DNA from 2 places in the Paenibacillus kribbensis genome. Region 2 is predicted to be linked to the other one. Evidence: riboswitches for the same ligand, from Rfam matches in the RefSeq annotation. Region 2 holds a riboswitch; the other holds the start of a gene.
What was found. A riboswitch is a leader RNA that binds a small molecule or an ion and turns the genes downstream of it on or off. The one in region 2 is predicted to bind S-adenosylmethionine.
Positions count from the first base shown of each region.

Region 1 (15,939 bases), 2.9 Mb from region 2:
GCAAGCGTTTCGATTTTGACGACCGCAGGTCCCGCCTTTTCAACAACGGATTGAACATCAGCAGTACCTGAAGGCATCACAGCCGGAACTGCACTTGGCGCAGAACCCGTCGATCCTGAATTTGTCGTTTCGCCGCTTTCCGCTGCCGCCGAAGTTAGCGCCGTCTCCGGTGTAAACATATTGGTTCGATCAGCTGTATACATCAAAACCGTAATAACCAGCATTCCGGCCAAAAAAGACAGGAAAATCGTTTTGATTTGTGACTTGGGCTTATTCGGCTTGAATTGCCAGTTGCCACCATTCCGACCTGAACCGTCCTGTTGCTCAGGCACAGCTCGATGGTAGGAGGGAGGAAAAGGTCTTACTGCCTGCGGTGGCGTAATCTCTACGTCCTTCTCCATCAACTGCTCTTCTTTGCGTTGTCCGTCCGATTGAACTGAAGAAAAAGGGCCATAGGAATAATAATATGAGGAACCGCTTGATTCATTTTGTCGAATTGTTCTATCAGCATCAACCTGATCGTTGTCGTTCCGGCGTCCGGAATTATTATTTTTGAATTCGTCCATTATATATCTCCTCCCAAACCCTATGCTTCAAGGTGGTGTTGTTTAACTGACTTTATTTTGCACTTTAAACCTTAATTCCACCTTAAAAAAAATTAAAAAGCAGATAAATCCTTAGACCTATATGTACTTCCCCATACGAAATGCCCCGGAGAATTCCGAGGCATTGTCGATTGTATATGCTTTTTTATTTCGTGTTAAAGTTTTCATCGAACTTTTGGTTCGGTGTTTGAGCATTGCTTTGAATTTTGTTGCGACTGGCGTTTTGTACTTTTTGCGCTACTGCACTTGTACCTGCCACATCTGTTGCAAATTCTTCACTATACTTCTCATTTGGTGTCTGGTAGTTGTCTTGAATTTTATTTTGTTCAGACTTTTTCACCTTTTGAGAAACGACACCTACCGAATTGTCTTGTGCAAATTCTGCTTTAAACTGATTGCCTGCGCTTGCTTTGGCGCCTTGGTTCATGTTCGAGCTTCCGCCTTGATTTGGCATAAATCTCAACCTCCCAGTATGTTTTATGGGATAAGCTTATCCCGCAACATAGTATGTGAAGTCAGAAAGGACAATATTCAAGGATTAAATGGAAGCATCCAGTGTTGAGCTCGGAATGGATTTATGCGTTTCGATCGCCTTTTGGAGCGATTGTATCATCTTTTCCGTACATTTTCCGTTCCCTTTTTTTATAATTTGGACATTTACGTCTTTCTTACCCCATTCGGAATACACCTGCCGGGTTGTTTTAAAATACAAGTCAATCTTGTTGCCCTTAATTGCTGATCCTGTATCTGCTACAATGCCATAGCCGTAACCTGGAATATACAAAATGCTGCCCAAGGGAAACGTCTTGGGATCAGCCGCAATCGTGGACAGTGTGTTTTTGTCACGACGTACTTTTACACCGGAATACGTAATACCGTAACCGGGATGATTTGGCCGTTTGCCAGTGGACTCATAGCCTGCTGTATATCCTGTTGCCGTGACCGTCATGGTCGTAATGACCTGGTTTTCGGGTGGGGCCAAAACAGGTGTTGATTGCCATTTCTTATGCTGGACCGGTTCTTTGTGACCGTATACTTCATTACCCGACATCATCACACAGCCTGCAATGAGAACGGTGCCCAAAATCCGTTTCCATACCAACATGGATCTCATAAAAAACCTCCCCTTGAGGCAAAGGCTTTCCAGAAATCCGTTGGATTATACAAAACATTTTATTATTTTTGAACATCCTGACCTGGGTAGAGTCTGCTCAGCTTTACCTTATCTTCAAAAATATGCAGCAGCGTTCGCACAATGGGGGTGTGCTCATCGTGTGTATGCAATATAATGGAAGCAGGGGAGATCGAAATAAGGGTGCTCACAATTCGATCCTCGACCTCCATTTCCAGCTCAATTCCCGGCATCTCCACTATGATGTCATCCGCGTCGGGAGTCGCTATAGGGACCATGGCGCTATCGAGAATGGTAAAATCATGCCCGCCTTGATGAAGCACATGCACGAGCGGAACTTTACTTTCCTGAAAAAATACAAAGTATTTGAGCAGCCCCATAAATTCTTCATACTGCCGATCTGCCCAGAATTCCTCCATGGCATAATCGACGATTTCTTCAAGCTCTTTTTTATACGCATGCAGTCTGAATTGAATAAGCCCTTCCAAGTTCATTACACGAAGCTCCTTGAAATCCTTTTCCAGGAGAGCGGTCAGTTTACCATGGCGCTTTAAACGTCCTCTTGGTCCATCATCATTTACCAGGGAGCGAATCATGCTGCGAATTTGGGTCGTGTCCTCTTTCTCCAGCAGCGAACAGGCTTTGGTGAGAATTTGATCAAGCAGCTCCCACTCCTTAACCTGGATAATATAATCCGCTATCGCTGAAGACATGATGCTGTATACACAGGGAAGAAAGCTTTCAAACTCCGAATTGCTCTCCGTGCCCTTGCAGGTCCATGCCACTTTGTTTTCCAGCTGTCTGAAAATGAATCGAAATCCGCGCCGTGACATATGTAGTCCCTTGGTTCTACTTTTGACCACCTCGTAGAAACGATCGGCTTCCTGTTCTCCATCTGTATTGGTCCACACTGTAAACAGTTCCATTGGCTCACTCCTTTCGATCACTGCTTTCAGTATATGGCGGCCTCTGTAGGGTTATACGAAGTGAACGACTGGAAACGGGAAGTCATATTTATAAGGAAATAATCGGTTTCATCAAGAGCAAAACCGAAAGACGTTTGAATATTTAAGGTGGGGTATGTTAAGGTTATAGTAATATGAATTTTTCACAAGAGGGAGGGGATAAGATGCCAACGATGCTGAACATACTGCGTACATGTATGGTCGTCATATTGAGCCTCGTTCAGATTTTGTCCCTTCCTGTGACATTTCATGCAGAAGATACCACTCAATCCCTGCAGTTTACTGCGGTCTCTTCTTTGATGCCTTATGCTGAGGCCTCCTCATTGGAAACGGATTCCCATGGGCTGGAGCATCACTCCAAACCAGCTATTCGTAAGTCCTCCCCATTGCTTCATCTGGTGGTTGCTGCGGCCAAATCACTCCCTTTTGTCATTTTGATCGCGCTTGTGCTACTTCTGAGCATCCCCAAGCTTCGTCTGCCTTTCATCCCTGTCATTTGCAAGCTGAAAAAGCAGTTGTGCTTGTTTCCCATCAAATTCACCTCCAGTTATGTGGCTTAACCTCTCCTTTTTGCATGCATACCACACATTTGTATGTCTATTTGTTGATCTTTCCCAATGAGTTCTAATAAGAAAAATTTATTTAGGGTTTTCTATTAAATTTTAATAAATTTATACAATTAATTCATATTCCATATTACACTCAAAGTATGTGATTTATTTCCCATATCATTTATTTCAAATAAACGTATCGTACAGGAGGCTTTACAAATGGATATTCGAGAGTCTATTTTGCCAGGAATCGGGATTAAGTATCGAATAGATGCTGAAAGCGGCGACCGAATTGTCATTATTATTCATGATGACGGCAGGCGTGAGTTGTACCATTTTGATTACGAGGATCTGGAACAAAGCATTTCCATGACCACCCTGAATGATCAGGAAGCGCGACAGGTGGCCTCCATCATCGGTGGCATGACGTATAAACCCAAACAGCTTGAAAGCGTAGAAATGACATTTGACGATTTTATTATCGAATGGTACAAAGTGGAGCCCCACTATGCAAGTGTTGGCAAATCAATCGGTAATCTGGATATAAGGCAAAATTCGGGCGCTACCATCATTGCTATTATGGAGAAAAAAGGGAAGAAGTTTGTAAATCCTGGCCCTGAAGTGGTTATTAATGAGGATGCCACTGTGGTCGTTGTCGGGGAACGTGATCAGCAAAAGCGGTTTAAACAAATTCTTTTGAACGGAAGCGGGTGATTGGATGGATCATCTGGTATTTGAGGTTGGGTTGGCAATTGCTCTAATCGCTGCAGCCGGGCTTATTTCCTCCAGGCTGCGCTTCTCGGTCATCCCTTTTTATATCCTGATTGGAATGGCCGTTGGACCGCACGCGATGGAGCTATGGCATTTTGATTTCCGGTTTATCGAAAGCGCCCCGTTCATTGATTTTATGGGCAGAATCGGAGTACTGTTTCTACTCTTCTACTTGGGTCTGGAGTTTTCAGTAGGCCGCCTGATCAAATCAGGCCGCTCCATAGCTTTGGGCGGTACCATTTATATCGGCATCAATTTCACACTGGGGCTGGCTCTTGGCTTCCTAAGCGGTTTCCCCGTTGCGGAGACGCTGGTCATCGCCGGGATAACGACAATATCATCCAGTGCCATTGCTGCCAAGGTGCTGGTGGATCTCAAGCGGACCGCCAATGCCGAAACCGAAATGATTTTGGGCATTATTATGTTTGAGGATGTTTTCCTCGCCGTATACATTTCCATCCTCTCCGGACTGGTGCTCAGCGATTCATCCTCGCTCGGGGGTGTGCTGCTTTCGGCGCTGATTGCGCTTGGTTTTATGCTCGCAGTCATTATCATCGGTCGAAAGGCCGTTCCTCTGTTAAATCGGATTCTGCGAATTCGCTCCAATGAGGTATTCGGGCTTGTTGTTTTTGGCTCCCTGTTTCTGGTGGCCGGTTTTTCGGAAACGATTCATGTGGCGGAAGCCATCGGAGCCCTGCTGGTCGGCCTGGTACTGGCTGAGACAGAGCATGCCAAACGGATTGAGCATTTAATTGTGCCCTTCCGCGATTTCTTCGGCGCCCTGTTCTTCTTCAGCTTTGGACTTTCCATTGATCCGTTATCCCTCGGAGGAAACGCAATATGGCTGGCACTGGCGGCGGTCATTCTTACGCTGTTCGGTAATATTTGGGCCGGGATGCTGGCTGGACGCACGGCCTCCTTATCCCCAAAAGTATCCGCCAATATTGGTTTGACCATAGTCGCGCGCGGTGAATTTTCGATTATTATGGCCAATTTGGGTAAAGAAGGCGGTTTGCTTGATATTGTTCAGCCCTTTGCAGCCATTTATGTTCTCATACTGGCGATTCTTGGTCCGTTGCTGACCAAGCAATCCAAACCTATTTTTAATATGCTGAACAAAATATTCAAATTCAAAGACCCTCGCCTTCGAAAGGAAGAGAGTAAGACGATATAACTGTAGAAGCTGGATACGACAATCCATGAGGAGGGAAGGCTATGCAGCACATTGAAAAGCATGCCGAAGCTCTATGAAGCGGCTTGTGAAGTCCGCTTCAGGAGATGCGAGCAGGTTCCCTGTCTTTTATACGGTGATTGGCGGGATTACAGCATCCGTCGGTCTGGAATTGTTTTTACATCCACATGATATGATCGCTGGAGGCGTCACAGGCATCTCCAGACTTGTGTCGCTTTATACACAGGAGCATTTTGGGTTGCTGCTATTCGTTTTGAATTTGCCCTTGATGCTGCTGTATTCACTGTCTACCCACAAGCCCATGCTGCTTCGGGCGCTCCCCGGCTTGTTCGCCTTTTCAGGCTCAGCCATTATTCTGTCGCCCTTCCCGGCAGTGAGCGGCCATCCGGTTGTATGTGCTTTGGGAGGCGGAATCTGTATCGGGCTTGGCGCAGGGCTAGCGGCCCGTCACGGTGGTCTGCTCGATTCGCTAGGGCTAAACGAATCTGACGATGGCCGCCCATCGGCTCTATTTCTAACACAACGGAAAATTCCGCTGATACAAATTGTGATGCTTTGTAATGGTTTACTGCTCATGACGGCTGGCTTCGTGCTAGGCTGGGAACCAGCTCTGTACTCGGCCTTGTCCTGCCTCGCCGCCTACGAAACGACTCGGCTGATGTTTACTGGTCTGACCCGCATGGTTTGTGTCATCAGCAACAACCAGCAGACTGTCGAGGATGCCCTGTACCGCAGGCTTCGTATACAACGTATGTCTGTGGGAAGTCCTGTTCAGAACTTGAATGAGATTAAGAAAGATCTGGTCGATGAAAAAACTGAAAAGACTATTGTCTATCATGTTCATCTTTTGGATTTGCAGCGCTTCAAGGCGATCATTCAAATGACAGACCCGCAGGCTGAGATGTATACACTAAAAAAAGAGTAAGGATGTTGTAGCATCCTCACTCTCTAGCAACAGCCGCTTATAAAAGCGGTGGCTGTGTTAATAAAGGCACTGAAATAGACCGTTTACCTTTGGAGAGGGCGTCTATTCGTATTAAAAGACTAACCAGAATTTGATATGCTCCCCTTACGGTAGACAGGTGAAATAGTTAAAACCTGCTACTGAAAGGGGAGTTTTTTATGTCCAGACAATCATATACTACTGCTTCGGAAAAATTAGCTATCCTTGAAGAGATCGAACGAGGTGACATCGGTTTTAATGCAGCAAGCAGAAAATACGGCGTGAGTAAAGTGACTTTATGGAAATGGAAGCGTCGTTACAAAGTGTATGGTTATGAAGGTTTAGAAACTCGTACTTATAATAAAAGTTACAGTGCTGAACTGAAGCTTCAGGCGGTGCAGGATTACCTGAAGGGAGAATTGTCTCAGTACCAGATCATCGATAAATACAAGATAGCAAGTCGAACACAACTCTCCGACTGGATTAAGCAGTATAATCGTCATAGCAGCTTAAAAGCTTATACAGGAGGAGCGAAAGCAATGACGAAGGGGCGTTCTACAACCTGGCAGGAACGGATGGATATTGTTCAGTATTGCCTTACACATCAGCGTGATTACCGTAAGACGGCGGGGCAGTTTCAGGTCTCCTACTCGCAGGTATACCAATGGGTGAAGAAGTTTGAAAATGGTGGTCAGGATACGTTAAAGGATGGCCGGGGACGAAAGAAGGTGCCGGAAGAGTTAACAGAAGCGGACCTCCAGAAGCTCAATATGAAGAAGCTGCAATATGAAATAGAACGGCTTCGGGTGGAGAATGCATTTCTAAAAAAGTTACAGGAAGTCCAAAGGAGGCGAAGCTAAGCCAACATCGTCAAGTGAACGTCTACCTGGCCATTCAGGCACTTCGGGAAGAAGCAGCTGTCAGCATTCAGCTTCTTTGTGAAATTGCAGGAATCCCACGGTCAAGCTATTACAAATGGCTCCATCGCAAGCCCGGTTCTCATGAGCAGGAGAATGAGCAGCTTACGCATGTTATGATGTCTATTTATGAGAAAGTGGAGCGTACCTTTGGGTATCGTCAATTAACCCTGCATATGCGGGAGCAGACGAGAAAAACCATTAACCTCAAGCGCGTGTACCGTCTGATGAAGGTGAAAGGAATCCAGTCTGTCATCCGCAGGAAGAAAAAGAGATATGTACATTCCACTCCACAACAGGTAGCTGAGAACCTGTTAGACCGTAACTTCCATGCAGCCGCACCAAATGAGAAGTGGGTAACTGATGTGACTGAATTCAAGTATGGCAATGGTCAGAAAGCGTATTTAAGCGCGATTCTCGATCTTTATGATAAGTCCATTGTCTCCTATGTATTCGGGCACTCCAATAACAATCCGCTTGTGTTCCAGACGTTAAAACGGGCCTTGCAAGTGGCCCCAGGAAGCAAACCTATGCTTCATAGCGATCGTGGTTTCCAGTATACCTCGCTGGATTTCAAAACGATGCTCGATAAGTATAGAATGACCCAGAGCATGTCCCGGGTGGGACGGTGCATTGACAATGGTCCCATGGAATCTTTCTGGGGAACCTTAAAATGCGAAAAGTATTATTTGCATACATACCACACCTTTGAGGATCTCAAAAGGGATATCGAGGACTACATCCACTTTTATAATTACGAGCGTTTACAAGCGAAACTAAACGGCCTCAGTCCAATGAAATTCAGGAGCAAGGCCGCTTAACTCATTTTTATTTTTTGTACTGTCTACTTGACGGGGAGCAGTTCAAATTCTGGTTAGTCTTTTCTATATTCGGAGGATATTTATATGTTAAAGTTCAGAATTAAGTTAAAAGAAGTTCTAAAAGATCGTGGAATAACACAGAAGAAATTAGAGGAACTCTCGGGAGTTCCACAATCCAAAATATCTAATTTGTGCAACAATAAATTTCAAGAATTGAATATTAACAACATTGAAAAAATTGCCTATGCATTACATATCAAAGACATTTCTATATTAATGGGATTTGAAGAAGAATAAAATGTAATTATAAACACATCAAAAAAACGCTTATCTACGTTAATCCCTCTGCACGGATTAATGTTAAATAGGCGTTTTTAATGATTAAAAAATATGAACGGATCTATTCTTAATTTTGCATAATAAAATCATGTTCAATACTGCTGGCGCTGTCAAATGTACGAATGATATCATAACGGGTGTTACGCTGCGCCGGGATGTTACCAGTCTCGCGGATCAACTGTAAAATGGACTCGATGTTGACCTTATAGGTTGCGCCTGCGGCGGAAACGACGTTTTCCTCAATCATCGTGCTGCCAAAATCATCACAGCCATAGTAGAGAGATTTTTTGCCGATTTCCGGTCCCATGGTTACCCACGAAGACTGAATATGCTTGATGTTATCCAGTACAAGTCGACTGATCGCAACAGTTTTCAAATATTCCTCCGGCGTCTGGCGCTCCTTCTTCAGGTTCGTGTTGTCTGGCTGGAAGGTCCAGGGAATAAAGGCCAAAAATCCTTCAGAATTATATTTGTTTTCAATACATTCATCCTGAGCATCACGAACACGCAGTAAATGCAGCGCACGCTCCTCCATCAACTCGCCAAAGCCGATAACCATCGTAGCCGTCGTGTTCATACCAACCTTGTGAGCCGTTTGCATCACGTCCATCCAATCCCGCCAAGACCCTTTGAGACGGCTGATTTTGCGGCGAGTGCGGTCATCCAAAATTTCTCCGCCTCCACCGGGCAATGAATCCAGTCCGGCCTCATGAATGGCTTGAATGGTTTCTTCCATGGAAAGGCCGGATTTCTCTTTCATCTTATGAATTTCAGCCGGCGAGAAGGAGTGCATCGTAATATCGGGAAAACGCTCCTTGATGCCTTTCAGCAAATCTGTATAGTAACTGAACGGCAGATTCGGATTTACACCGCCTTGCATCAAAATTTCAGTGCCTCCAACATCCTGTGTTTCCTTGATCTTCTGAAAGATCACCTCATCCGGTAGAACGTAGCCTTCATCTGAACCCGGTCTGCGGTAAAATGCACAAAAACGGCAATATACGTCGCACACATTCGTATAGTTAATATTTCGTCCGATGACGAAGGTTTTAACGGGATTAGGATGCATGCGATTCATGACCTTATTTGCTGCATGACCGATTTTTTCTACCTCGTCTGATTCAAACAAAGCAACGGTATCCTCTAAATTCAGGCGTTCGCCGCGCAGGGCTTTATCTAAAATATGGTCGATTACACTCATGGTGTATCCTCCTTTGCTTTCACAGGGCGACGAAATGAAAGACAGGACTTATGAACGAGAATGCTTTCACAAACCTGCGTTCGAACCCTGCCGTAATGTATGTTCATGACTGGCCTTGTATGTTGTCTGTGCTATTTAGCATAGTAAAACCTATTGATAATACTAACATATCTTTAGGTAAGGAACCATACTTATTCCCGCTTCTTTCTGCTTTTCACCTTGAGAAATATGCAGCTCCCAGCTGATTTTCAACAGTAAGTATAGCCATTTTTCGCACTGTCCTTCATATCATTCTATAGAAAACAGCAAGCCTCCTGAAATACTGGAAACTTGCTGTTAGTACTGTACCTATTCGCTTCCTGCGTGAAAACGCCAAGATGCTCTGAGGTGCTGAAGCTCTAGCTTAACGCCTCGTTCAGATCGCTGATCAGGTCATCAATATCCTCCAGACCTACTGAAAAGCGAAGTAGTCCATCTGTAATTCCTCGCTCCAGGCGCACACTATGCGGCATAGCCGCGTGTGACATCATCGCCGGGTAAGACAGGATGCTTTCCACAGCTCCCAGACTCACCGCGACAATTGGAATACGCACGCGACTGAGAACTTCTTTTGCCCGCTCACCAGAACCTACATCAAACGATATCACTGCACCGTATCCGCTGGATTGGCTCTCGTGAACAGCACGCCCCGGATGATTCTCCAGCCCCGGATAGTACACAGCCTCAATATCGGCTCGGTCGTTCAGCCAGTTCGCAAGCTTTGCCGCACTCTTTTCACTATGTGCCATACGAGCTTCCAGTGTCTTCATGCCGCGCATGAGCAACCATGACTCTTGCGGGGCCAGCACAGTCCCCATCCCGTTTTGGAGCTGCTTGATTTGTCTCCCGAGCGATTCGGTACGTGCTACCGCAAGTCCTGCCAGCACATCGCTGTGTCCGCCGAGAAACTTGGTCGCACTGTGCAGGACAATATCAACACCCTGCTCAATCGGACGCTGATAATAAGGGGTCATAAACGTATTATCCAGCAGCGTCAAAAGTCCGTTGTCCTGTGCCCAGGAAGCTACTGCCGCTACATCGGTAATTTTGAGTGTAGGATTGGACGGGGTTTCCATATACACAGCCTTTGTATTTTCCTGCAAGGCCTCTTTTACGAGGTTGAGGTCCGTCATGTCAACAAAGGTCGTTTCAATATTCATCCGTTTCAGTATGGTAGTCAACAGTCGATAGGTTCCTCCATATACGTCTTCCGTAACAATGACATGATCTCCGGCGGACAGAAGCATAAATACAGTGGAAATGGCCGCCATGCCCGATGCAAAGGCAAAGCCTCTGGCCCCGCCTTCTAACAGAGCAATATAGTCCTCCAAAGCTTGTCGTGTCGGATTACCGGAACGGCTATAGTCATGCTGTGGAGGATTATAGATATCATGATGGTGAAAGGTAGAAGCCTGATAGATGGGGACACTCGACGCACCTGTTACACTGTCAATTTCAGAGCCAAAATGCAGCAGCTTGGTAGCGAATTTTCGCTCCTTATCCAGAGTTTGCTCGATTTTCTTTGCATCCTCAATCATTGTTGCTCCCCTCCTTCAACTTCCTGACGTGCCGCTTCCAGCGCCGAACGCAAATCTTCAATTAAATCGTCTGTATGCTCAATCCCTACGGAGAAACGCAGCAGCCTGTCATCTACCCCAACTGCATCCCGAATTTCTGCCGGTATATCGGCATGTGTCTGCACAGCAGGATAGGTCATCAGCGATTCTACCCCGCCCAGACTTTCGGCAAAAGCAATCAGCTTAATGTTACGAAGCAATGGCTCCACATAGCGAGCATCCTTTACTTTAAAGGAGAAAATACCTGTATTGCCGCTGGATTGTCTGTTTTGTATCTCCCGACCCGGATGACCTTCGAGCCCTGGATAAAATACTTCCGCCACTGCAGGGTGGGTCAATAAATAGTTAGCAAGTACCGTCGCATTATGCTCATGTCGATCCATACGCAGCGCCAGCGTTTTCATGCCCTTCATCAATTGATAGCTGTCGCCCGGGGAAAGCACAGCTCCTATAGAATTGTGAAGGAAGGAAATTTCGTCCGACAGCTCTTTGCCCTTGGTTACAATCAAGCCTGCCAGCACATCATTGTGTCCACCCAAATATTTGGTTGCGCTATGTACCACAATATCGGCACCCAGCTCCAAAGGACGCTGGAAATATGGTGTTAGCAGCGTATTATCTACAATGGTAAGCAACTGACGTTGTGATGCCCATTCAGCCACCGCTTGAATATCCGTAATCATCATCAACGGGTTCGTAGGCGTTTCTATGAATACAGCTTTGGTATTCGGTCGACATGACTGTTCAAGCGCTTCAAGGTCATTTGTATCCACATAACTTGCCGTCACGCCGAATTTAGATAAAATGCGCTCCAGCAAACGATATGTCCCGCCATAGAGGTCCAGCGATACAATGAGGTGATCTCCCTGTCCAAACAAAGCAAATACCGTTTGCAGCGCCGCCATGCCGGAACTGCATGCAAAGCCTGCATCACCAGATTCCAGTACAGCGGAAGCCTCTTCCAGTACCTTTCGCGTCGGATTAGTCGTCCGGATGTAATCAAATCCTGTGCTTTGGCCCAGACGGGGATGGCGGAACGCCGTAGCTTGATAAATCGGATAATTAATAGCCCCGGTTACTGGCTCCTCCACTGAACCGATCTGTGCCAATTTGCTTTCGATTTTCCACTGTTTCTCACTCATATGAATCCTCCCATTAACTTCCATATTAGATGATGTAACATATGCTGCAAAAATGGATGATCAAATACTATACTGCTGCGCTACTGCAAGGTGGTACTGCAGAAAGGTAAATTTCAAGCCCCTTTTTAAATCTGGGGCCCGATATCGTAAGGTGTTTCCTGGTATACATAATAGTTAAGCCAATTAGAAAATAATAAATTGGCATGCGCACGCCAGATAGAGGGCGGTGTGCGTTTAGGATCATCGTCCGGAAAATAGTTTTTGGGAACTTCAACATCCAATCCTTTAGCCACATCACGATCGTATTCCCATTTCAGCGAGAGTGGATCATATTCGGAATGGCCAGTTACAAAAATTTGTTTGCCATCACACGTGGCGACCAGATACACTCCAGCTTCCTTGGATTCGGATAAAACCTCTAATTCGGCAATGCGATCAATATCCTCTCGCCGAACCTCCGTATGCCGGGAATGAGGAGCATGAAAAAGTTCATCAAAGCCACGTAACAGCTTCACTTTAGGCTTAATAACCGTGTGTGGAAATACGCCAAAGCATTTGAAGTCGAGTCCGTATTTGGGGACCCCGAAATGATGGTATAGACCTGCCTGTGAGGCCCAACAGATATGCATGGTCGAAGTGACATTCGTTTTCGTCCATTCAAAAATTTGCTGGATTTCCTTCCAGTAGTTCACATCTTCAAACTCAAGCTGCTCTACCGGGGCACCTGTAATAACCATACCGTCAAAACGACTGTTCTTGATCTCGTCAAACGTTTTATAAAACATGTTCAAATATTCTTGTGATGTATTTTTGGATACATGGGACTTCATGTGTACCAATGTAACGTCCACTTGCAGCGGGGTATTGCCGACCAGTCGCAACAGTTGGGTTTCTGTCGTCTCTTTTGTAGGCATCAAATTCAAAATGGCGATGCGCAACGGACGGATATCCTGGTGATAGGCCAGGCTTTCATCCATTACGAAAATATTTTCGCCCTCCAGCACTTCTTTGGCAGGTAGTGTATCCGGAATCTTAATCGGCATGTAACTCACTCCTCGTTAGTAAGTTTTGCGAAAATCGTCTTGTCGAGATGCCGGGCATATAATAAAAAGACCTTTCTCAGTTAGAGAAAGGTCATATTTGTATCCATATGCGCCTCTCTCATCTGTCAGGGCAGCACGCTTGTATACAAAGCGCACGTCCTGCAAGAATTAGCACCGTGCGATTAGAATCGCCGGTTGCCGGGTATCATCGGGCTAGTCCCTCCACCTGCTCTTGATAAGATTTCGCTGTATTCTTTTAGGTTTACAATGTTCTTTTTAAACACTTTAATGCATCGGCTGGGCTTCGTCAAGATGGGACTTGTAAATTCGTGTCCTCCATTCACATTTTGTCTACCTTTTCCATAGGTTAAACCATCCCCCTCTTATCGCTGAAGCTCTCGTCACTACTGTTGATTCAGCCATGATTTTGCGCTTGAAAGGCCGTAGGCCGAGCGTTATACTATACAAGTGCTAATAGGCAAAATAATGGTGCAACAGTGCAGATTTTGAGTGCTTTCTGCGTTATTGTGGCAACCTAAAAAGAATATTTGTGAGGTGAATCCGGAATGGAAGGCGACCCGAGTCCGAATAGGCGGCGATCCCTGAACAACAGCATAGGAATGACTTTAGCTTGCCGAAAGACGGGACGCCAGGCTCTGCATGCTCCAAAAGCCTTCGGCTTTTAATGGGAATGCTCGCTTATCCGAACCGGCTAACCGGCTAACTGAGTCCATTCCTTATGCTTAAGGTACACGTATTTCCGTTGCGACGGAGCATAAGGAGTGACATATATGAAAATCCGTTTGGTAAACAACGGGGTTTTTACCCCTGTCGAAGAAATTGAAATGGCGCTTACTGCACCGGCAGAAGGCTTTTACTGGATTGATGCCGATGTTGAAGACCTGGCAGTGCTCCAGCCTTTATTCTCCATGCATGATCTTGCGGTAGAGGACTGTTTGAGCGAAGAAGAGCAGCGTCCGAAGATTGAAATTTACGAAAGCCATTATTTTATCGTTGTAAACAGTATTCGTTTTGATGATGAAGAAATATTTTTGCGTGCTTTGAACATTTTTCTCGGTCGTCATTTTATCATTACGGTGACCAAGCAAAAAATCAACGAGCTTCGCACTCTTAAGCCTTTGCTGTGGGAGCAGGAAGTAAGTCAGCCGGACCGTTTTATGTATCTGCTGATCGACTTGATCGTCGATAATTATTTTCTGGTTGGTGACCGGATTGAGGTCCGCATTGAAAAGCTGGAAGAAGATATTCTAATGCATACGAAAAAGTCGCATTTGAATGAGATCATCGGCTTGCGCAGTGAGATTTTGTGGCTGAAAAAGGTGCTGGGACCGCAAAAAGAGGTCATTAATACCTTGAATAAACGGGATTTACGCCTCATCGACGATCAATTGCAAAAGTATTTTAGCGACATTTATGAAAATGCTGTGAAAATTTCGGAGACTTTCGAAACTTACCGCGACTTGATGGGTAACCTTCGAGAAGCTTATCAATCCAGTATTGCCAACCGTGCCAATGATATTATGCGCGTGTTTACAGCAATTACGACCATATTCATGCCATTGACGGTGATTACCGGAATATATGGAATGAACTTCGACAATATGCCTGAGCTTCATACACATTATGGCTATTTCGTTGTTATTGGTGTTATGGTGGCGCTGGGCGTGAGTATGTTCTTTATTTTCCGCAAGAAGGACTGGGTTTGAAAGGGAAAAAGAGTAGCCAAGGCAGCAGCCGTATCCGGTCAGGATATAGCTGCTGCTTTGTTGTATTGTTGTGTATTTCCCCCGCACAATCACTACTTCTATTCACAAAAGCACTGACCTATTTTGCCTTTCGGCGAATGATCGGTGCTTCCGATTTTGTATTAGGTTATCCCACATGTCGATCTGCTGTCCCCTGATGTCGGAAACGGATACGGATTAGACGCAAACGCTCATAAACTTGATCCAGCCCTGTTTCTGCCGCCTTTTCCTCGCCGTACACTTGCAGCATGACGGGCTTGAGCAGCGTATCCCCTAACTCTTCATAGGCAGACCAGATGGCTGCCTGCTCTTCCTCGGATACGTTCACCAGTTCCTTACGGATTAGCTTCTCCATATCAAATCCATCCCTGTCCAGATGCTCCACAGCTTCAATCATCTCTCTACGATGCAAGCCTGCCTTCATTCCGATGTGTTCCAGTGAAAGACCGTCTGAAATACCTTCAATAATCGTTTTTGTCAGGCTGAATTTGTTCAGCTCCTGTCTGTACTGGTTCTGTTTTTGTTTGTACATCCATGACAAAAAAACTTCTTCTTCCAGCGTCTCGGTTACCCAATTCAACGGAAATGATGTGGTCCGGTCATTTTGTGTCGTAATAGCCAGCAGCTCCTTCCCATATTGAGACATCTTGCCCTGGCCCACACCGGGCAGCTCCAGCAATTCCTCTTCCGTATGGGGAAGATAAACGCTAATGAGTCGGAGCAACCGATTCGTAGCAATAAAATAAGGGGCTTTGCGCTCGGCGGCTGCCTTTTGCCGTCTCCACATTGTCAATTGCTCATATACATCGTCACGCGGAAATAAATCGCAATAACAGTACAGCTTTTGCAGCGATTGCCCCCGTCCTGCTGCTCCTTCCTGCTCATGAAAAACCCCATGGATCAAGGGTCTGTAGCCCTCAGCCATCTTGAGCGCC
Region 1 covers NZ_CP020028.1:3,943,502-3,959,440, forward strand. Annotated here, with positions in the region: gene B4V02_RS17545 (S1C family serine protease) at 1-566, opposite strand, end outside; gene B4V02_RS17550 (hypothetical protein) at 751-1,059, opposite strand; gene B4V02_RS17555 (3D domain-containing protein) at 1,144-1,719, opposite strand; gene B4V02_RS17560 (putative sporulation protein YtxC) at 1,782-2,663, opposite strand; gene B4V02_RS17565 (hypothetical protein) at 2,867-3,262, shown strand; gene B4V02_RS17570 (cation:proton antiporter regulatory subunit) at 3,473-3,967, shown strand; gene B4V02_RS17575 (cation:proton antiporter) at 3,972-5,198, shown strand; gene B4V02_RS17580 (YitT family protein) at 5,284-6,141, shown strand; one part of gene B4V02_RS17585 (IS3 family transposase) at 6,339-6,993, shown strand; one part of gene B4V02_RS17585 (IS3 family transposase) at 6,993-7,897, shown strand; gene B4V02_RS17590 (helix-turn-helix domain-containing protein) at 7,982-8,194, shown strand; gene mqnC (cyclic dehypoxanthinyl futalosine synthase) at 8,304-9,437, opposite strand; gene B4V02_RS17600 (aminotransferase class I/II-fold pyridoxal phosphate-dependent enzyme) at 9,836-11,014, opposite strand; gene B4V02_RS17605 (PLP-dependent transferase) at 11,011-12,195, opposite strand; gene metA (homoserine O-acetyltransferase MetA) at 12,321-13,238, opposite strand; SAM riboswitch class I at 13,354-13,480, opposite strand; gene corA (magnesium/cobalt transporter CorA) at 14,030-14,965, shown strand; gene B4V02_RS17620 (HRDC domain-containing protein) at 15,132-15,939, opposite strand, start outside.
Region 1: another riboswitch for S-adenosylmethionine. It lies ahead of metA (homoserine O-acetyltransferase MetA); the one in region 2 lies ahead of B4V02_RS04790 (methionine ABC transporter ATP-binding protein).

Region 2 (15,939 bases):
GATGCATGCTCTGCCCTATGGTCAGCAGCTCGGCTTGGAAACGCCAATGGTAACGGTAAACGGCAGTGAGGTATGGAAATCACCTCATGAGCTGTGGCGCCGTTATTTGCTTGATCGGGAGCTTATTCGTAAGATGCACCAGATTGCTGTAGAAACAGACTCCTGGTTTTGGGCCTACTCAACGGAGGAATTATATAACAGAGACCGTTGGCCAGATACATTAGATACACAGGAATGGCTCAAATTCGGTTATAATACGGAAAATGACGAGATTCGCCAGCAAATTTTGCTCAAGCTTCAGGATATGGGGGGACTTGAAATTTCCAACTCCTCGATGACGAATCTGGAAATTAACCCGGCTGGCATATCCAAAGCCAGTGGAATCGCTGAAGTGTGCGATCTGCTGGGAATTACCATGGAACAGGTGGTTGCCGTTGGCGACAGTCTGAATGACCTGGCTGTCATTCAAGCGGCTGGACTGGGCGTAGCGATGGGCAATGCTCAGGATACGGTAAAAGAAGCGGCTGACCTGGTCGTGGCTTCCAACAATGAAGACGGTATCGCAGAAGTGATCCGCGATTATATACTTGTTGAATAGAACGCATGAGGCTGCATACAGGATGAATGGACAAGAAGGAGGAGGCCCATGGACGTTATAGGCTGGATTGTGATTGTCGCGCTGTTCATTGTTGGCATGGCTGGGGCGGTATATCCCGTATTGCCGGGGGCGCTCGCCATCTATTTTGCTTTTTTTGTATACGGTTGGTTTTTCTCGTTTGCTCCATATAATGCATTGTTTTGGATTATACAAACACTGATCGTTGTTGCACTTTTTGTTGCGGACTATGCTGTTAATGCGTGGGGAGTCAAGCGATTTGGCGGCTCGCGTCTGTCGGCGATCCTTAGCACCGTCGGGATTATTATTGGTCCCTTCGTTATTCCGGCATTCGGCCTGATTTTGGGGCCATTTATCGGTGCTGTGCTGGGTGAGCTGATAGGCAAAGCCCCGCTGGACAAAGCTGTAAAAGTGGGCTTTGGCTCTGTACTGGGGCTGTTTACCAGTACTGCCATGAAAGTGATTTTGCAGCTTGCTATGATTATAGTATTCTTGATTTGGGTGTTATAACGGATAGCTCGTTATTATGATTTGCAGAGACAGAATCGACATGCGGCTCCGCACCGGTGATGGCTCAGGCCATGACTGTTTTTGCGGAGCTTTTGCATGCATGTGAACAGCAAGAAAGAAGGGAACACATTTTGTCCAATAAAGAAACATTCCTTAAAGGCACGCTTATTTTAGCCGCTGCTGCCCTGGTGGCCAGAGTGCTTGGTCTGGTACAGCGTGTTCCATTGGAGCATTTGCTCGGTTCCGTGGGGAACGCCTCGTTTACCATTGCGAACAACGCTTATTTGATGCTGCTCACAGTGGCTACAGCCGGCATTCCCAGTACATTAAGCAAAATGGTGTCAGAACGCTATGCGCTGAATCGACCTTCGGAAGCGCGACGTGTATATCATGCAGCTTTGCTATTCGCGGCCGCGGCGGGCATTATCATCACGGTGGTGCTGTATTTTGGAGCGCCTTATTTTGCAGAGCATGTAGCAGGGGTTCCGCAGTCTGCTTTGGCTATTCAGGCTTTGGCACCAGCCTTGCTGCTGTTTCCTGCCATTGCCATGATGCGCGGGTACTTCCAGGGGCGGGGTAATATGACCGCAGGCGGTATATCACAAATTGTGGAGCAGGTTGCACGCGTGGCGACCGCTATTTTACTCGCTTTTATTATTTTGAAGCTGGGTTATGGAGACCGTGAGGTTGCGGCCGGGGCATCCTTTGGGGGAGTCATGGGAAGTATTGGCGCTCTGGCGGTCATGCTGTACTATACGGTGAAATTGCGTCGTCAGGATCGCCAGGATCGACAAGAGCAATTCCAGGAGGAAAGCTCTCCGTTGCCGATGCTGCGCATTTACAAAGACATTTTCACGCTGTCCATTCCCATTGTATTGTCATCCCTGACCGTTCCGGCGGTCAATTTTATTGATACGTCGATTGTGGTTAGATTGCTGTCCGGCCAAATTGGATTGGATATGGCTACTACCCAATTGGGTTATCTAGGGTCGCGGGCGCAAAGTGTAGCGGGAATTCCCCCGATTTTGGCCATTGCGCTCAGCCAATCGCTCATTCCAATCATTTCGGCGGCTTTTGCCCGCAAGGATGAACGCCATTTGCAAAATCAGATGACGCTGGCCCTGCGTATCTCGATTTTGACTGGAATGCCGATTGTGCTGGCTTTATGTGTAACCGCCTATTCCATTAATGGCTTGCTGTTCAGCTCGCTTGGAGGCAGCGGGATTATCGCTGTTTTGACACTCGGAACGATATTCCAGATTACAATGATGACGTCCAACTCTATTTTGATCGGTATGGGCAAGCCGCGTATCTCCATGGTTAATGTCATGGTCGGTATCGTGGTTAAATTTGTGGCGAGCTGGCTGCTGGCTGGCTGGCTTGGAATTTACGGTATCATTGGCGCGACCGGATTATGTTTCCTCGTGATTACACTGTTGAATTTGCGTGTACTCAAAGGGATTGTTTCCTTCTCCATCATGGGCCGTCGCTGGGCAGGCTTTTTGACCGCAGTCGTCGTCTCGGGAGCTATCGGATATGGTGTAAATGAAGCTTGCATTCTGCTGGTGCAGCTTATGCCTGCACGGGTGGCCTTCTTCATCGCATGCTGTATTGCGGGAGCGGTTGTGCTGGTATGCTATCTGGTGCTGCTGGTAGTCCTGGGCGTGCTTCGCAGGGACGAGCTGGGCAATTATCCGCGTATATTGCAAAAAGTACTGCGTCCGCTGATGCGTCTACAGCGTCAGTCTTCAGGACAACAAGGCTAAAGAAGCATAGATAGCTTTCAGCTTTCTCAGTGAAAAGGCCGCAGGCTGGCATGGGTGTCGTGGGCCATGGCTGTTTTTTGGATGCCGTGGCGATGCTCATGCCGCATCGCAAATAACAGCGGCCGCCTTGGCTCGCTCAGATGCCCGAGCGTGGAGCCGTCCTGAAACCAGTCATAACGGGGAATCGGATCATAAGCCGTATCCGACCAGACGGCATTCAGTTCGGGGCTGTACAGACGTTTTCCCGGCGGCAGCCATTCATGTGCTAAAAGCGTTGCGTTCTCTTGAAGAGAGCGCAGCGCTTTTTGTTCATACGAGGTGAACAGTCCAGGCCAATAGTCGCTGCGTGAACCGGTATGCGGCACGCTGGTCACGAAGGCTGACACTTGATCCAGCACCTGCTGGTGGCCAAACAGCATGGCATAGAGGCTTTTACCAAAGCCGATCCGTTCGCCCAGATGACCAAAACGTTCCATCACCAGTCCGGCGAGCCCGCCATTCAATCCCAGCGGAAATATAATCTGGTTGAGCTGAAGCCAATCATGCAAATAAAAGCCAGGCTTGTGCATCACAAATTTTTGAAAATACGGGTCTTTCACAACACGGCCCTCAATATAGTTCTGTTCGTTAATAATGAGGGCGACGGTCAACAGAGAGCTATCCCGCCAAGCCCAGAAGCGTTCCCAAAAGGGTTTCATGAAAGGCGATACGTGAAAATAGGGCAATAAATGAAAGCAGCTCCGTCCCAAACGGCGGCTGTGCATGTACAGTTGGAGCTGCGGATACGCGTCCTGAAAAATGAGCGCGTTACAGCGCTCCAGCAGCCGATACAGCCACTCCTTTTCCTGTTCGCCGAACAGGTTGCCAATCAGGCCGCCTTTGAGATCGGTCATATTGTAACCGCCGTTGCGGGAAACGAGATGAGCCAGCAGGGCCCAATGCAATTCCGGATAGCCGCGATAGCAGTCGAGGTAAGCGGCAGTCCGTGTGATATTGCTGCGATTCTGCTGTGCGGTATCGTTCTTGATCCGCTCCAGCAGCTCACAATCTGTTTCACATAAAGGCATATTCAACGAAGAGGGCCGCGTAGCCGGTCCGTTCGTCAGCATGAGTGCTTCGGCTTCATCCACTGCAGCCTGCGCGGCTTGATTATCCCACGGCAGCTCACGCAATGGATAACGCAGCTTGCGGGATTCGGTCCAGGCTGCCCGTTTGCCCTCCCAAGCCTCCTCCGCAACACGCGGAACAGTACCGAGCAGCTTTAGCCCGTCTTGAAGCTGCTTTGTTGCTATATGAAACCATTCGGTGAGAGACATTGTTTTGATTACTTCCTTTCACAGTATTCAGATGCATTCCCTTATAGCTCTAGTATGCCTTAATGGCAGATATTCCAATCTATGATGGGGAATCGAATCCTTTTCTGTTCATGAACCATGAATGTATAGTTATATATATCAAGGTATATCTATATATATCAGAGTATATCTATATATATCAAGATATATCTATATATATCAAGGTATAGCTATATATATCATTGAACTATCGTTCTTCCTGTTTTATAATCCTGTGTTAGTGTGTGCTAGAAATAGAGAACTCACTTTACATCATGTGTTTTATAAACTGGGAGGAAAAATTGAATGAAAAACCGTCGAGTCGTCTTAGTCATGCTTCTGTGTGTGTTTTTACTGGCGTTGCCCCTGTATGGATGTGGAAATCAAACCAAACCAGCCAGTGAAACTCAATCTGGCAGTCAGGCCACCACTGCTGACAAACAAACCTATACTATTGTCGATCAATTAGGCAGAACGGTTGAAATTCCGAAAAATGTAAAAAGAATCGTAGCTCTCCAACACCACACGTTGGATATCATGCTTGAACTACATGCTCAGGACAAGCTGGTAGGTGTACTGAGCGACTGGGAAAGTTTGCTTGGAAGCTATACTGCCGATGTTTTTCCAGGAATCCGAAATTTGGCAACTCCGGGGACGATCTCGGAATTAAATGTAGAAGCCGTCGCTGATTTAAAGCCGGACGTGGTGTTTGTATCCAACAAGGTTCCCAAAGAATCCATTGCCAAACTTGAACAACTGGGCATCCCCGTCGTGGGCATCACTTTATATGTAGCAGACAAAGAGCAGGCATCCACGATCCATCCTGATCTTGTCAATCCAGATGAAGCCTATACGGAAGGGCTTAAACAAGCGATCAACCTGATTGGTCAAATTACGGATAAAAAAGCACAAGCAACTGAATTATGGGACTATGTTGCTAAAAATCGGGCTATTGTAGCCAAACACCTGAATGAAGTTCCTGAGAATAGCCGGATCAAAGTGTATATGGCCAATGAAAAAATGTATACATACGGGACAGGTAAATATGTGGGTGTAGCCATGGCCAAAGCCGGCGCTCGTAATGTTGCCGAAACCATCAAGGGATACAAGCAAGTTAGCGTTGAGCAGGTAGCTCAATGGAATCCTGAAGTGATTTTTGTCCAAAGCCGCTACAAATCTGTACTGGATGACATCAAAAAGGATAAAGCCTGGGCAGCTATTGACGCCGTGAAAAACAACAAGCTGATTATCGCACCAGACTATACAAAACCATGGGGTAATCCTACACCGGAATCTATGGCACTGGGAGAAATCTGGCTGGCAAAAACCTTGTATCCGGAAGCGTTCAAGGAAGTTGATCTGGACGCGATGGTTCAATCTTTCTACCAAAAATTCTATGGCATCGCTTATAAAGAACAAGAATAACTGCCCTCCAATCACTGCTAATGCAGTGATTGTTTTTTACAGTGCAGAAAGGATTAGTCTGGATGCGTGCGATTTCAAAACATTATGAGAAGATCAAACCTATAATTCCTCACGTGATTTGGGTCCTTCTGGTCATTTTCCCTGTTGTTGTATTCGTTCTATCTCTCATGATGGGCAAATTCCATGTAACAACAACAGAGGTGTGCCGAATTCTCTTGAGCAAACTGATTCCTTATGATCAGACCTGGACGGCTTTGGCTGAGAACATCGTTGTACAGGTGCGGCTGCCGAGGGCCATTGCTGCAATGCTGGTTGGTGCCGGGTTAGCAGTATCAGGTGCTGTTTTCCAGGGATTATTTCGCAACCCCTTGGCATCGCCCTACACCTTGGGAGTTTCCAACGGCGCCGGATTTGGAGCCGCATTGGCTATTCTGTTGCTGAATAACTCATTTGCTATTCAGGTATCTGCGATGATTTTTAGTCTGGTTGCCGTAGGTCTAACATTTCTGTTTAGTCTGCGAGCCAAAAATTCAACCATTACAATGGTCTTGGGCGGTGTCATTGTCGGCTCGTTGTTTTCGGCACTTGTTTCACTGATTAAATTTGTTGCAGACCCTTTCGAGAAACTTCCTGCCATTGTATTCTGGCTGATGGGCAGCTTGTCTGCTGTCAACACAACATTGCTGTTGACCGCGCTGCCACTGTTTGTAATTTTTATCACTGTCATCTGGTTGTTTCGCTGGAGGCTGAATGTATTGAGCCTGGGCGATGAAGAAGCAAAGTCATATGGAGTCGATGTCAGACGCGACCGGATTATCATTATTGTTTGTTGCAGTATTTTAACAGCCGCTGCGGTCAGTATATCAGGCGTGATTGGCTGGGTAGGACTGGTCATTCCTCACTTGGGCAGAATGCTGGTTGGGCCTGATTTCCGGAAATTATTACCTGCCTGCATTTGCCTTGGTGCTTCTTATCTCTTGCTTATTGATGATTTATGCCGAACGCTGACGGCAGAAGAAATCCCTCTGGGAGTCATTACAGCGATTGTCGGCACACCTTTATTTGCCTACTTCATGTTCAGAGAGAAGGTGAACTGGTAATGGAAATTACGGCAGAAAACCTGGCTTTTCACTATAAAAACGGGCGGGAAATCTTTCACAATATTTCATTTGAGGTCACTTCTCCAAACGTGCTTTGCATTCTAGGACCCAATGGCACAGGCAAAAGTACACTGTTAAAATGCCTGGTCAACCAGCACAACCCCAGCAAAGGACAGGTATACTTGGATGACAGACCCATCCAAAGCTACAGTACCAAAACATTGGCTTCTTGTATGGCATATATTCCGCAAATGCACACGCCAACATTTCCTTTTACCGTTCTGGATGTGGTCACGATGGGGAGAACTGCCCGCCTGGGCTATCTCTCAGCACCGGGAAAAAAAGACAAGCTGGTCGCGCTGGACAACTTGTCTTTTTTGGGCATCGAACATTTGGCCGGGAAGATTTACACCAATATCTCGGGCGGTGAGCGCCAACTCGTGATGATGGCTGCCGCTTTAACCCAGGAACCGCAAATCTTGCTGCTGGATGAACCTACTTCTCATCTGGATTTTGGAAATCAGTTTCGTTTCCTGCAAATCGTCAAGAGCTTGAAGCAAAAAGGAGTTGGCATCATTATGACATCTCACTATCCTGACCATGCTTTGGAGGTTGCCGATTATACGGCAGTGCTGAAAAATGGCTGTTTTGTTCATTTCGGAGAGCCAGATGAAGTGGTCACGGAGAAAAACATGGAAGAACTGTATGGTATTCCGGTTACGATGGTTTCGATAGCCGGTACCAAAAAAAGAAGCTGTATCGCGGGAGGAGTAGAGGCAGATGCAAGAACGGATTAATGACTACTGGACAGAACGAGCGGATGAATTCAGCGGACTGCGGATGCATGACTTTGAAGGCGGGTTACGCCAGATCTATACGAAGATAATCCAAGAGCATATGCCTGCATCCCGCCCCTTGAAGGTCCTTGATCTAGGCACAGGCGCCGGCTTTTTCGCTTTCATTATGCGTGACTTGGACTGTGAAGTTACAGGTATTGATTATTCTCACGCCATGTTGATGAACGCGGAGTCCAATGCAAGAAATCTTGGCTATACTGGCATAACCTTTCGGCAAATGGATGCGCAACAGCTTGATTTCCCTGACGCCAGCTTCAATTTCATTATTACCCGAAATGTGACATGGACGTTGCCTGATCCGCAAAAAGCCTACAGCGAAATGTACCGTGTACTTGCGCCTGGCGGAACCCTCTTGAATTTTGACGCCAACTACGGTCAGGCATTCAAACAGGCTGACGAAAGAGGAGAAAAGCCTTCTCATCCGACACAAACCCAACAACAGCTGAGAGAACGGAATGCCATCGCCAAATCACTATACATCTGCAAAAAGAAACGCCCTCAGTGGGATGTGGAAGTTCTGCTCTCACTTGGAATGAAACAAATTGTACTGGATCTGGATATCGAAAAGCGAATCTATGATGAAAAGAACAAGCTTATTGATTATTCCACTGTTTGGACCAGTTCAACGTCCCCGCTGTTTATGGTATGTGCGAGGAAATAACGGTATTTTGATGCGGATTGCCCTGGCCAAGATCGGCCTTGTCTTATCAAAAGTACAATTTGGCGTTACAATAGAAGCAGCAAGTTCTTTTTACAACCGAAATTAGAGGAGGAATAAGGAATGCAAAAAATCGTCTCTCATGAAGACTTTAATAACGCAATATCAACTCCCGGCGTAACGGTAGCTGTGTTTAAGGCGGACTGGTGTGGGGATTGCCATTTTATTGATCCGTTTATGCCTGAGGTGGAGCAACAATATGCAGACAAGCTTACATTGATTGAAATTGATGTAGAGCAGGCCGAAAGCGTCAGCCAGGAGCAGAATGTGTTGGGTATTCCCAGCTTTATCGCTTACAGTGAAGGGCGCGAACTGGTGCGTCTGGTAAACAAACTGCGCAAATCCCGTGAGGAAATCGAGCAATTTTTGGACCGGGCAGTAGAAGTACATGCTAATCTGGCAAAATAATAGATGCTGTACATGTATGATGGCTCCGAAGGGAACCTTTAGACATCAGGACAAACAGAAAGCCGCTTCCTGCCAAAGGAGGCGGCTTTCTTACGGACACGTTCACATTTTGTCAACAAAACGCGTATGTCAAGGAACAATATATCAGTTATAATTACTTTAAGTGATTATTTCACAACACATGAAGTGAATAAATATTATATTTGGAAGGATACGGGTGAGTTCTTTGAATAACAAAATCAGAATATTAAAGTGGCTGGCACTCGTAACATGTATTGTCATGTTTTTGGCTACCTTCGGTGGAGGCGTCGTGACACGGACAGATTCGGGTCTCGGCTGTGGACGGGAATTCCCGCTTTGTAACGGCAAGCTGGTTCCGGCACATACAATCGCATCCATTATTGAGTTCTCTCACCGCTCTGTTAGCGCTATGGCCGGTCTGCTTTCTGTCGCCTCCTTTGTCGGCTTTTTGCTGTTTATGAAGCATCGGAAGGATTTACAGTTATTCTCGCTGTTAACGCTCATGTTTGTCATCATACAGGGAGCGATGGGGGCATTGGCTGTAATATTTTCCCAATCGGCTGCAGTCATGGGACTGCATTTTGGCTTTGCGCTTATCGCTTTTGCCAGTGCGACCATGATGACGCTGGGGGTGTGGAAGGAGCATTCGGATTCACGTTATACTCCGCGATTGGTCGCTGAACCTGTCAGCCGGGGCTATCGCAACTTTATATGGCTATCGACGATTTATACGTATATTGCTGTCTATTCGGGTGCGCTTCTCAGTCATTCCGTCATCCAGAAGGTTGTAAATCTCGGCGGCATTATATCTCCGCTGCTTCTGCATCAGATTACAGCCGGTCTGCTGTTCGTCATTATTTTGGCCGTAGGCCACTACTCATACCGTTATCACCCGAAGCACCGGGATATTCGTGTATTGGGTGTTGTTTCGGTATTGTTAATAGCACTTCAGGTCATTATTGGAATTAGCTTGCTGTATTTCACCAGACCTGAAATTTACATGTTTGTTGTATTGGGACATATGCTCGTGATTGCCACATTGTTCTCCATTTTGTGTTATTTGAGCTATCGTGTATGGCAATTGTCGCCGGATCGCAAGCTTGTTCCGACCCAAGCACAACGTACCTAAGTATTTCATAGATTATGTAAAGCTGATATTTTGCCCAAGAGGGGTTCAAACACGTATAATAGCATATAAGAAACAAACCAGGCCCACGAGTTTCTCGAGGGCTTGATTTGCTTAGGAGGAGTCGTCCAGTTGATCTACCAGAATTTGCGCCAATTTATTGAAGCGCTGCGTAAAGAAAATCATCTTAAAATTATAGAAGCGCCTGTCGATCCTTATTTGGAACTGGCCGAGATCCATCGGAGAGTCATTGAGGAAGAAGGACCGGCACTGCTGTTCACGAATGTAAAAGGAACCCCGTTTCCTGTTGCCAGTAATCTGTTTGGTACGAATCGACGTGTAGATATGGCTTTTGGTCCTCGTCCGGAGCAGCTGATGGATGCGATTGTAGGAGCGACCAAAACCTTGCTTCCTCCTACCCCCAAAGCATTATGGAATGAACGTGGCCTGATTAAGGACATGCTAAAAGTAGGGCTGAAAACGGTATCCCATGGCGAGGCTCCTGTATTGGGTGTTCGGCGGACAGATGCTCCGCTGGCTCCACTGCCTAGAGTGACGAGCTGGCATGAGGATGGGGGGCCGTTCATTACGCTTCCGCTCGTATACACCGAGAAGCCGGGGCATGCCAAGGATCATAACCTGGGGATGTACCGTATTCAGATTTATGATGATCAAACGACAGGAATTCACTGGCAAATTCATAAAGGCGGCGGCTTTCATTATCATGAAGCCGAGCTGCGCAATGAGCCATTGCCCACGACGATAATCATCGGTGGCCCGCCCGCTCTGATTGCATCTGCGATTGCTCCAGCACCGGAGAATTTGCCTGAACTGTTGCTCGCTTCGCTCATTATGGGAGGCAAACTGCCAATGACAGAAGACCCGCTCGGTGGTCATCGCATTCCGGCAGAGGCCGAATTTGCGATCAGCGGCTATGTACCGCCTCATGAACGCCGTCCGGAAGGGCCGTTTGGCGATCATTTTGGCTACTACTCATTACAGCATGATTTTCCAGTATTTCATGTCAAGCATATGTATCACCGCAAGGATGCCATTTATCCGGCAACGATTGTAGGTAAACCACGCCAGGAGGATTACTATCTCGGCGAATTTTTACAGCGTCTGCTGTCGCCTGCCTATCCGCTTGTGATGCCTTCCGTCAAGTCCCTGTGGGCTTATGCGGAAACGGGCGTACACGCGCTGGCAGCAGCCGTCGTACGTGAAAGCTACTCTCGTGAAGCGCTGGTATCCGGCTTTACCATTTTGGGTCAAGGTCAATTGTCATTAACCAAATTCCTGATGTTGACGGACCGGGTCATTGATTTATCTGATTTTAACCTGCTGCTGGAAACGATTCTGGAGCGGTTCAATCCAGCAAGGGATTTGTTCATATTCAATCATACGTCCCACGATACGCTCGATTATACAGGCCGCAAGCTGAATCATGGCAGTAAAGCGATCTTGATGGGTGTAGGAGAGCCAATACGTGAATTGCCTCGTACCTATGAGGGAGGAGACCTGCCAGGTATCCGCGAAATTAAGCCGTATTGCGGAGGCTGCCTCGTTGTATCAGGGGCGACTTTTGAGCAAGAGCCTGAACTGGCGGCGCGTGTATTGGAACGACTGGCTGCGAGTGAGCAAGAATGGCCCCTCGTCTTTATCGTGGATGATGCCACGGAAGTTGTTCGCTCACAAGCCTCGTTCCTGTGGACGGTATTTACGCGTTTTAACCCGGCTACAGATATGTATGCCGACAGCGAGGTCCGTTTGCATCATCTGAACTACAAGCTGCCGATTGTAGTGGATGCTCGCATGAAGCCGGGCTACCCGGATGAAGTGCTGCCGCGTGAGGATATTGTTAAGCTTGTGGATCAACGGTGGACGAGTTATTTCGCTTGACGCCTTAATGAATTGAACAACCGGATTTTACAGTCATAAGGAGGCGTGGGCATGATACGCAAGCTGCTGGGCGAGCCGCCACGTGTGAGCAAGGGCGTCCTGCTGGATGCCATGAATAGCATGTCAGATATGTTGAACCTGCTGGAGCGGCAAATTCAGGCCAGTGGTGATCCGACCCACGCTTTTCGTAAGGCGGATATTTTGACACGCGGTCTGATGTCCTCTCTGGATGAGCTGGAGCAGAGCCATCATGCTGCCGCTTTTTTCCGCATGAAAGTGAAGGCCGGATACGCTGAGGATATGAGCGAGGATGAAAAATCCGATTATGCATTGTATGTTTTCTTTTATAAGGATGGATTTGTGCGAGTATTCTCCATTCTGGATAAGCTGGGCAACTGGCTGAATGATCTGTATGATTTAAAAACAGGGGAGTATAAGGCCCATTATTCGTATTTTACCGTGTTGCGGCAGCTCAAGTATCTCAAAATGCATCCTGTATTGACCGATAACTTGAATGATATTAAAAACACATATACTGATGCCATCAATCGGCTGCGTAAGCGGCGAAATACGGAAATACACTATATGAATACGGAAATGCAGGATGATCTCTGGCAAAGACATCGTGCTCTGTACGGCAAGATACATCTCGAAGATCTGGATCATCATCTGGAGGATTTGCAGCAGGGCCTGGAAATGGTGTGCAGATCGCTGTCCAACGTTTTTTCTTATACTGCGAAACATTGGGAGAACCGGGCAGTGCGTCCATAATTATATTAGAAAATATCCTTTGACAAAGCTATGTAAACTATCTATACTGAAATCTAGTTTCAGAAAAATGCTTGAATTATGATTTTAATATAAACTTAACGGACAGCTAAAGCTGGAGTTTAATATATTTTTCTTATCCAGAGAGGTGGAGGGACTGGCCCGATGAAGCCCGGCAACCCGTTCTTTCCCGGTGTAATACACCGGGAGGGGACATGATGGTGCTAATTCCTACAAAACCGCTAGAGTTTTAGCGGTTTTGGCAGATGAGAAAAGGTTCGCATGCGGGGCCCTTTTCATTCTGTGAAAGGGGCTCTTTTTGCCGATTAAAAGGGTAAGGAAAGTGAAGGGGGTCGCAGCACGTTGATAGAGCTTAAGCAGTTAACCAAGTATTATGGCAAAGGGAACCGACGCGTTAGTGCGCTGTCCGGGTTGAACCTTTCGATAGAGCGTGGAGAAATATTTGGAGTTATTGGTCACTCCGGAGCGGGAAAAAGCACGTTAATCCGCTGTATTAATTTATTGGAACGGCCCACTTCAGGCGAAGTATGGGTAGACGGTGTGAATCTCACCACCGTGAGTCAAGCCCAGCTACAGAAGCAGCGCCGTAAAATCGGAATGATTTTTCAGCATTTTAATTTGTTATCGTCGGCGACGGTATATGACAATATCGCATTTCCATTGCGCCTGGTGAACACGCCCAAGCAGCAGGTGGACAAGAAAGTTCGAGAATTGCTGGAGCTGGTGGGTCTGGAAGAACACAGTGGGAAATATCCATCACAGCTCTCAGGGGGGCAGAAGCAGCGTGTAGGCATTGCGCGGGCGCTTGCCAGTGATCCTCATGTGTTGCTGTGCGACGAGGCTACCTCGGCGCTTGATCCGCAGACCACAGGGTCGATTCTGAAATTGCTATTGGATATTAACCAGCGCTTTAATCTGACCATCGTATTGATTACGCATGAAATGCATGTCATTCAAAGCATATGTGATCGAGTTGGCGTGATTCATCAGGGCGACATTGTGGAGCAGGGGCCGGTGGCGGAAGTGTTCTTGAAGCCGCAGCACCAGGTAACCAAGGACTTTATCCAGCGGGAGTCTGAGCATGCCGAGGAGCTGCAAGCAGCAATTGCGGCCTCAGGTGGCGGTGAATCGGCGCAGGTGGTGCGGATTTCCTTCTTGGGCAGCAAAACATATGATGCGATTCTATCGCGTACGGCCCGTCATACCGGCGTTGATTTTGCAATTTTGCAGGGAACGATCTCCACCATCAAAAACGTACCGTATGGACAGCTCATCGTTCGTTTTGAAGGAAATCAGGAGGATATTGAGCATACGTTGCGCGAAGTGTCCGGGCAAGGACTTGATGTGGAGGTGATCGGACAATGAGCGAACTTGATTTTTCGCAAGTGAGTTGGGAAGAACTATGGAATTCTACGGTGGAGACCCTTCAGATGCTTGGGGCATCCGCGCTGTTCACCCTGATTATTGGCTTGCCGCTCGGCGTATTATTGTTCCTGGCGAGCCGCTCCTCGCTGACTCTGATGAAAGTGATATACATTGTACTATCCTTCATCGTTAACATTTTGCGTTCCGTACCGTTTATCATTCTGATCGTTGCACTTATTCCTTTTACACGATCGTTGGTAGGTACCTCTACCGGGGTGCTGGGTACGATTCCGCCATTGGTAATCGGGGCTGCCCCTTTCTTCGCACGTCTTGTCGAAACGTCTCTGCGTGAAGTGGACAAGGGTGTCATTGAGGCCGCGCAAGCGATGGGCGCTTCAACTGGGCAAATCATCCGTCGGGTGCTGTTGCGTGAGGCACTGCCGGGACTGCTCGCCGCATTAACCATTACTGTCGTTACACTCGTATCCTATACGGCAATGTCCGGTATGATCGGGGGCGGTGGTCTGGGGACGCTGGCTATCAACTACGGTTACTACCGTTATGAAACGGCTGTCATGATCGTTGCCGTCGTGCTCATGGTCGTACTGGTACAACTGCTGCAAATGGCAGGGGACCGTCTGGTACGGCATTATACTCGAAAATAGGGAAACCATATAGATATCCTTATTGATCAGGCATCTGAATCCTGAACATTACAAATTATTGGAGGGGTAATAACATGAAGAAATGGGTATTGGCCGTATTAAGCTTGACATTAATTGCGGTGCTGGCTGCTTGCGGCACGAAGAGCACGACATCCGATGCATCAAAAACGACTGGAAATACGGGCGGCGCACCACGCGAAGTTGAGCTGAAAGTGGGCGCTTCCCCTGTGCCACATGCGGAAATTTTGGAAGCGATCAAGCCTCAACTGGAAAAAGAGGGTATTCGTCTTCAAGTCGTTCAGTTCAACGATTATGTTCAACCCAACGTACAATTGTTCGACAAGCAGCTGGATGCTAACTTCTATCAACATGTACCTTACCTGAATGTAATGAACAAAGAGCGCAAAATGGATCTGGTATCTGTGGGTGCAGTTCATCTGGAGCCATTCGGTATCTACTCCCAAAAATATAAAAAGCTTGATGAAATTCCAGATGGCGCAACAGTAGCTATTCCGAACGATGCAACCAATGGAGGTCGTGCATTGCTGTTGTTAGCTAAGCAAGGTCTGATCAAGCTTAAAGACGAAAGCAACATCGAAGCTACAGTAAAAGATATTACTGAAAATAAGAAAAACCTGAAATTCAAAGAGCTGGAAGCGGCAATGCTGCCACGTCAGTTGCCTGAAGTGGACATTGCGTTGATCAATACGAACTATGCTCTGGAAGCGAAGCTGAACCCGACCAAGGATGCATTGGCCTTGGAAGATAAGGATTCCCCATATGCTAACGTGTTGGTCGCACGTCCTGATAATAAAGATTCCGAAGCCATTCAAAAGCTGATGAAAGCTTTGCAATCTCCGGAAGTTAAAAAATTCATTGAAGACAAATACCAAGGCGCAATTGTCCCGGCATTTTAAGTAGGGAACGAAAATGCGTTGACTGCAAACCCCGGATTCTCTTGAACAAGAGGACTGGGGTTTCTTTTTGCCTGGAGTTGTAGGCGAAGCCTAAATATTTTATACTTGGGGGTGACCGTTCTCTGTGAAGAGGAGGAAAACTGTTGAGAGACAAAGTCGCACTCATAACAGGCAGTGCCAAGGGATTAGGCAAAATGACCGCTCTGCGTCTGGCCGATGAAGGCTGTGATATTGCGCTGAATTATGTGCATAGCCAAGCTGAAGCCGAGGAGCTGAAGCGTGTCATCGAGTCTAAAGGAGTACGCTGCCTTTCTTTACAAGGAGATATCTCCATGCAAGAGGATATCACGAGGCTGATCGGCGAAGTCGAGGATCGGCTGGGCGGTGTAGATATTATGGTGAACAATGCCGGACCGTTCATCC
Region 2 covers NZ_CP020028.1:1,034,269-1,050,207, forward strand. Annotated here, with positions in the region: gene B4V02_RS04730 (Cof-type HAD-IIB family hydrolase) at 1-598, shown strand, start outside; gene B4V02_RS04735 (DUF456 domain-containing protein) at 647-1,126, shown strand; gene B4V02_RS04740 (putative polysaccharide biosynthesis protein) at 1,258-2,892, shown strand; gene B4V02_RS04745 (DUF2515 family protein) at 2,919-4,208, opposite strand; gene B4V02_RS04750 (ABC transporter substrate-binding protein) at 4,533-5,651, shown strand; gene B4V02_RS04755 (FecCD family ABC transporter permease) at 5,714-6,751, shown strand; gene B4V02_RS04760 (ABC transporter ATP-binding protein) at 6,751-7,548, shown strand; gene B4V02_RS04765 (class I SAM-dependent methyltransferase) at 7,532-8,269, shown strand; gene B4V02_RS04770 (thioredoxin family protein) at 8,390-8,734, shown strand; gene B4V02_RS04775 (COX15/CtaA family protein) at 8,952-9,884, shown strand; gene B4V02_RS04780 (UbiD family decarboxylase) at 10,014-11,780, shown strand; gene B4V02_RS04785 (Cthe_2314 family HEPN domain-containing protein) at 11,832-12,551, shown strand; SAM riboswitch class I at 12,682-12,821, shown strand; gene B4V02_RS04790 (methionine ABC transporter ATP-binding protein) at 12,912-13,934, shown strand; gene B4V02_RS04795 (methionine ABC transporter permease) at 13,931-14,599, shown strand; gene B4V02_RS04800 (MetQ/NlpA family ABC transporter substrate-binding protein) at 14,674-15,516, shown strand; gene B4V02_RS04805 (SDR family oxidoreductase) at 15,660-15,939, shown strand, end outside.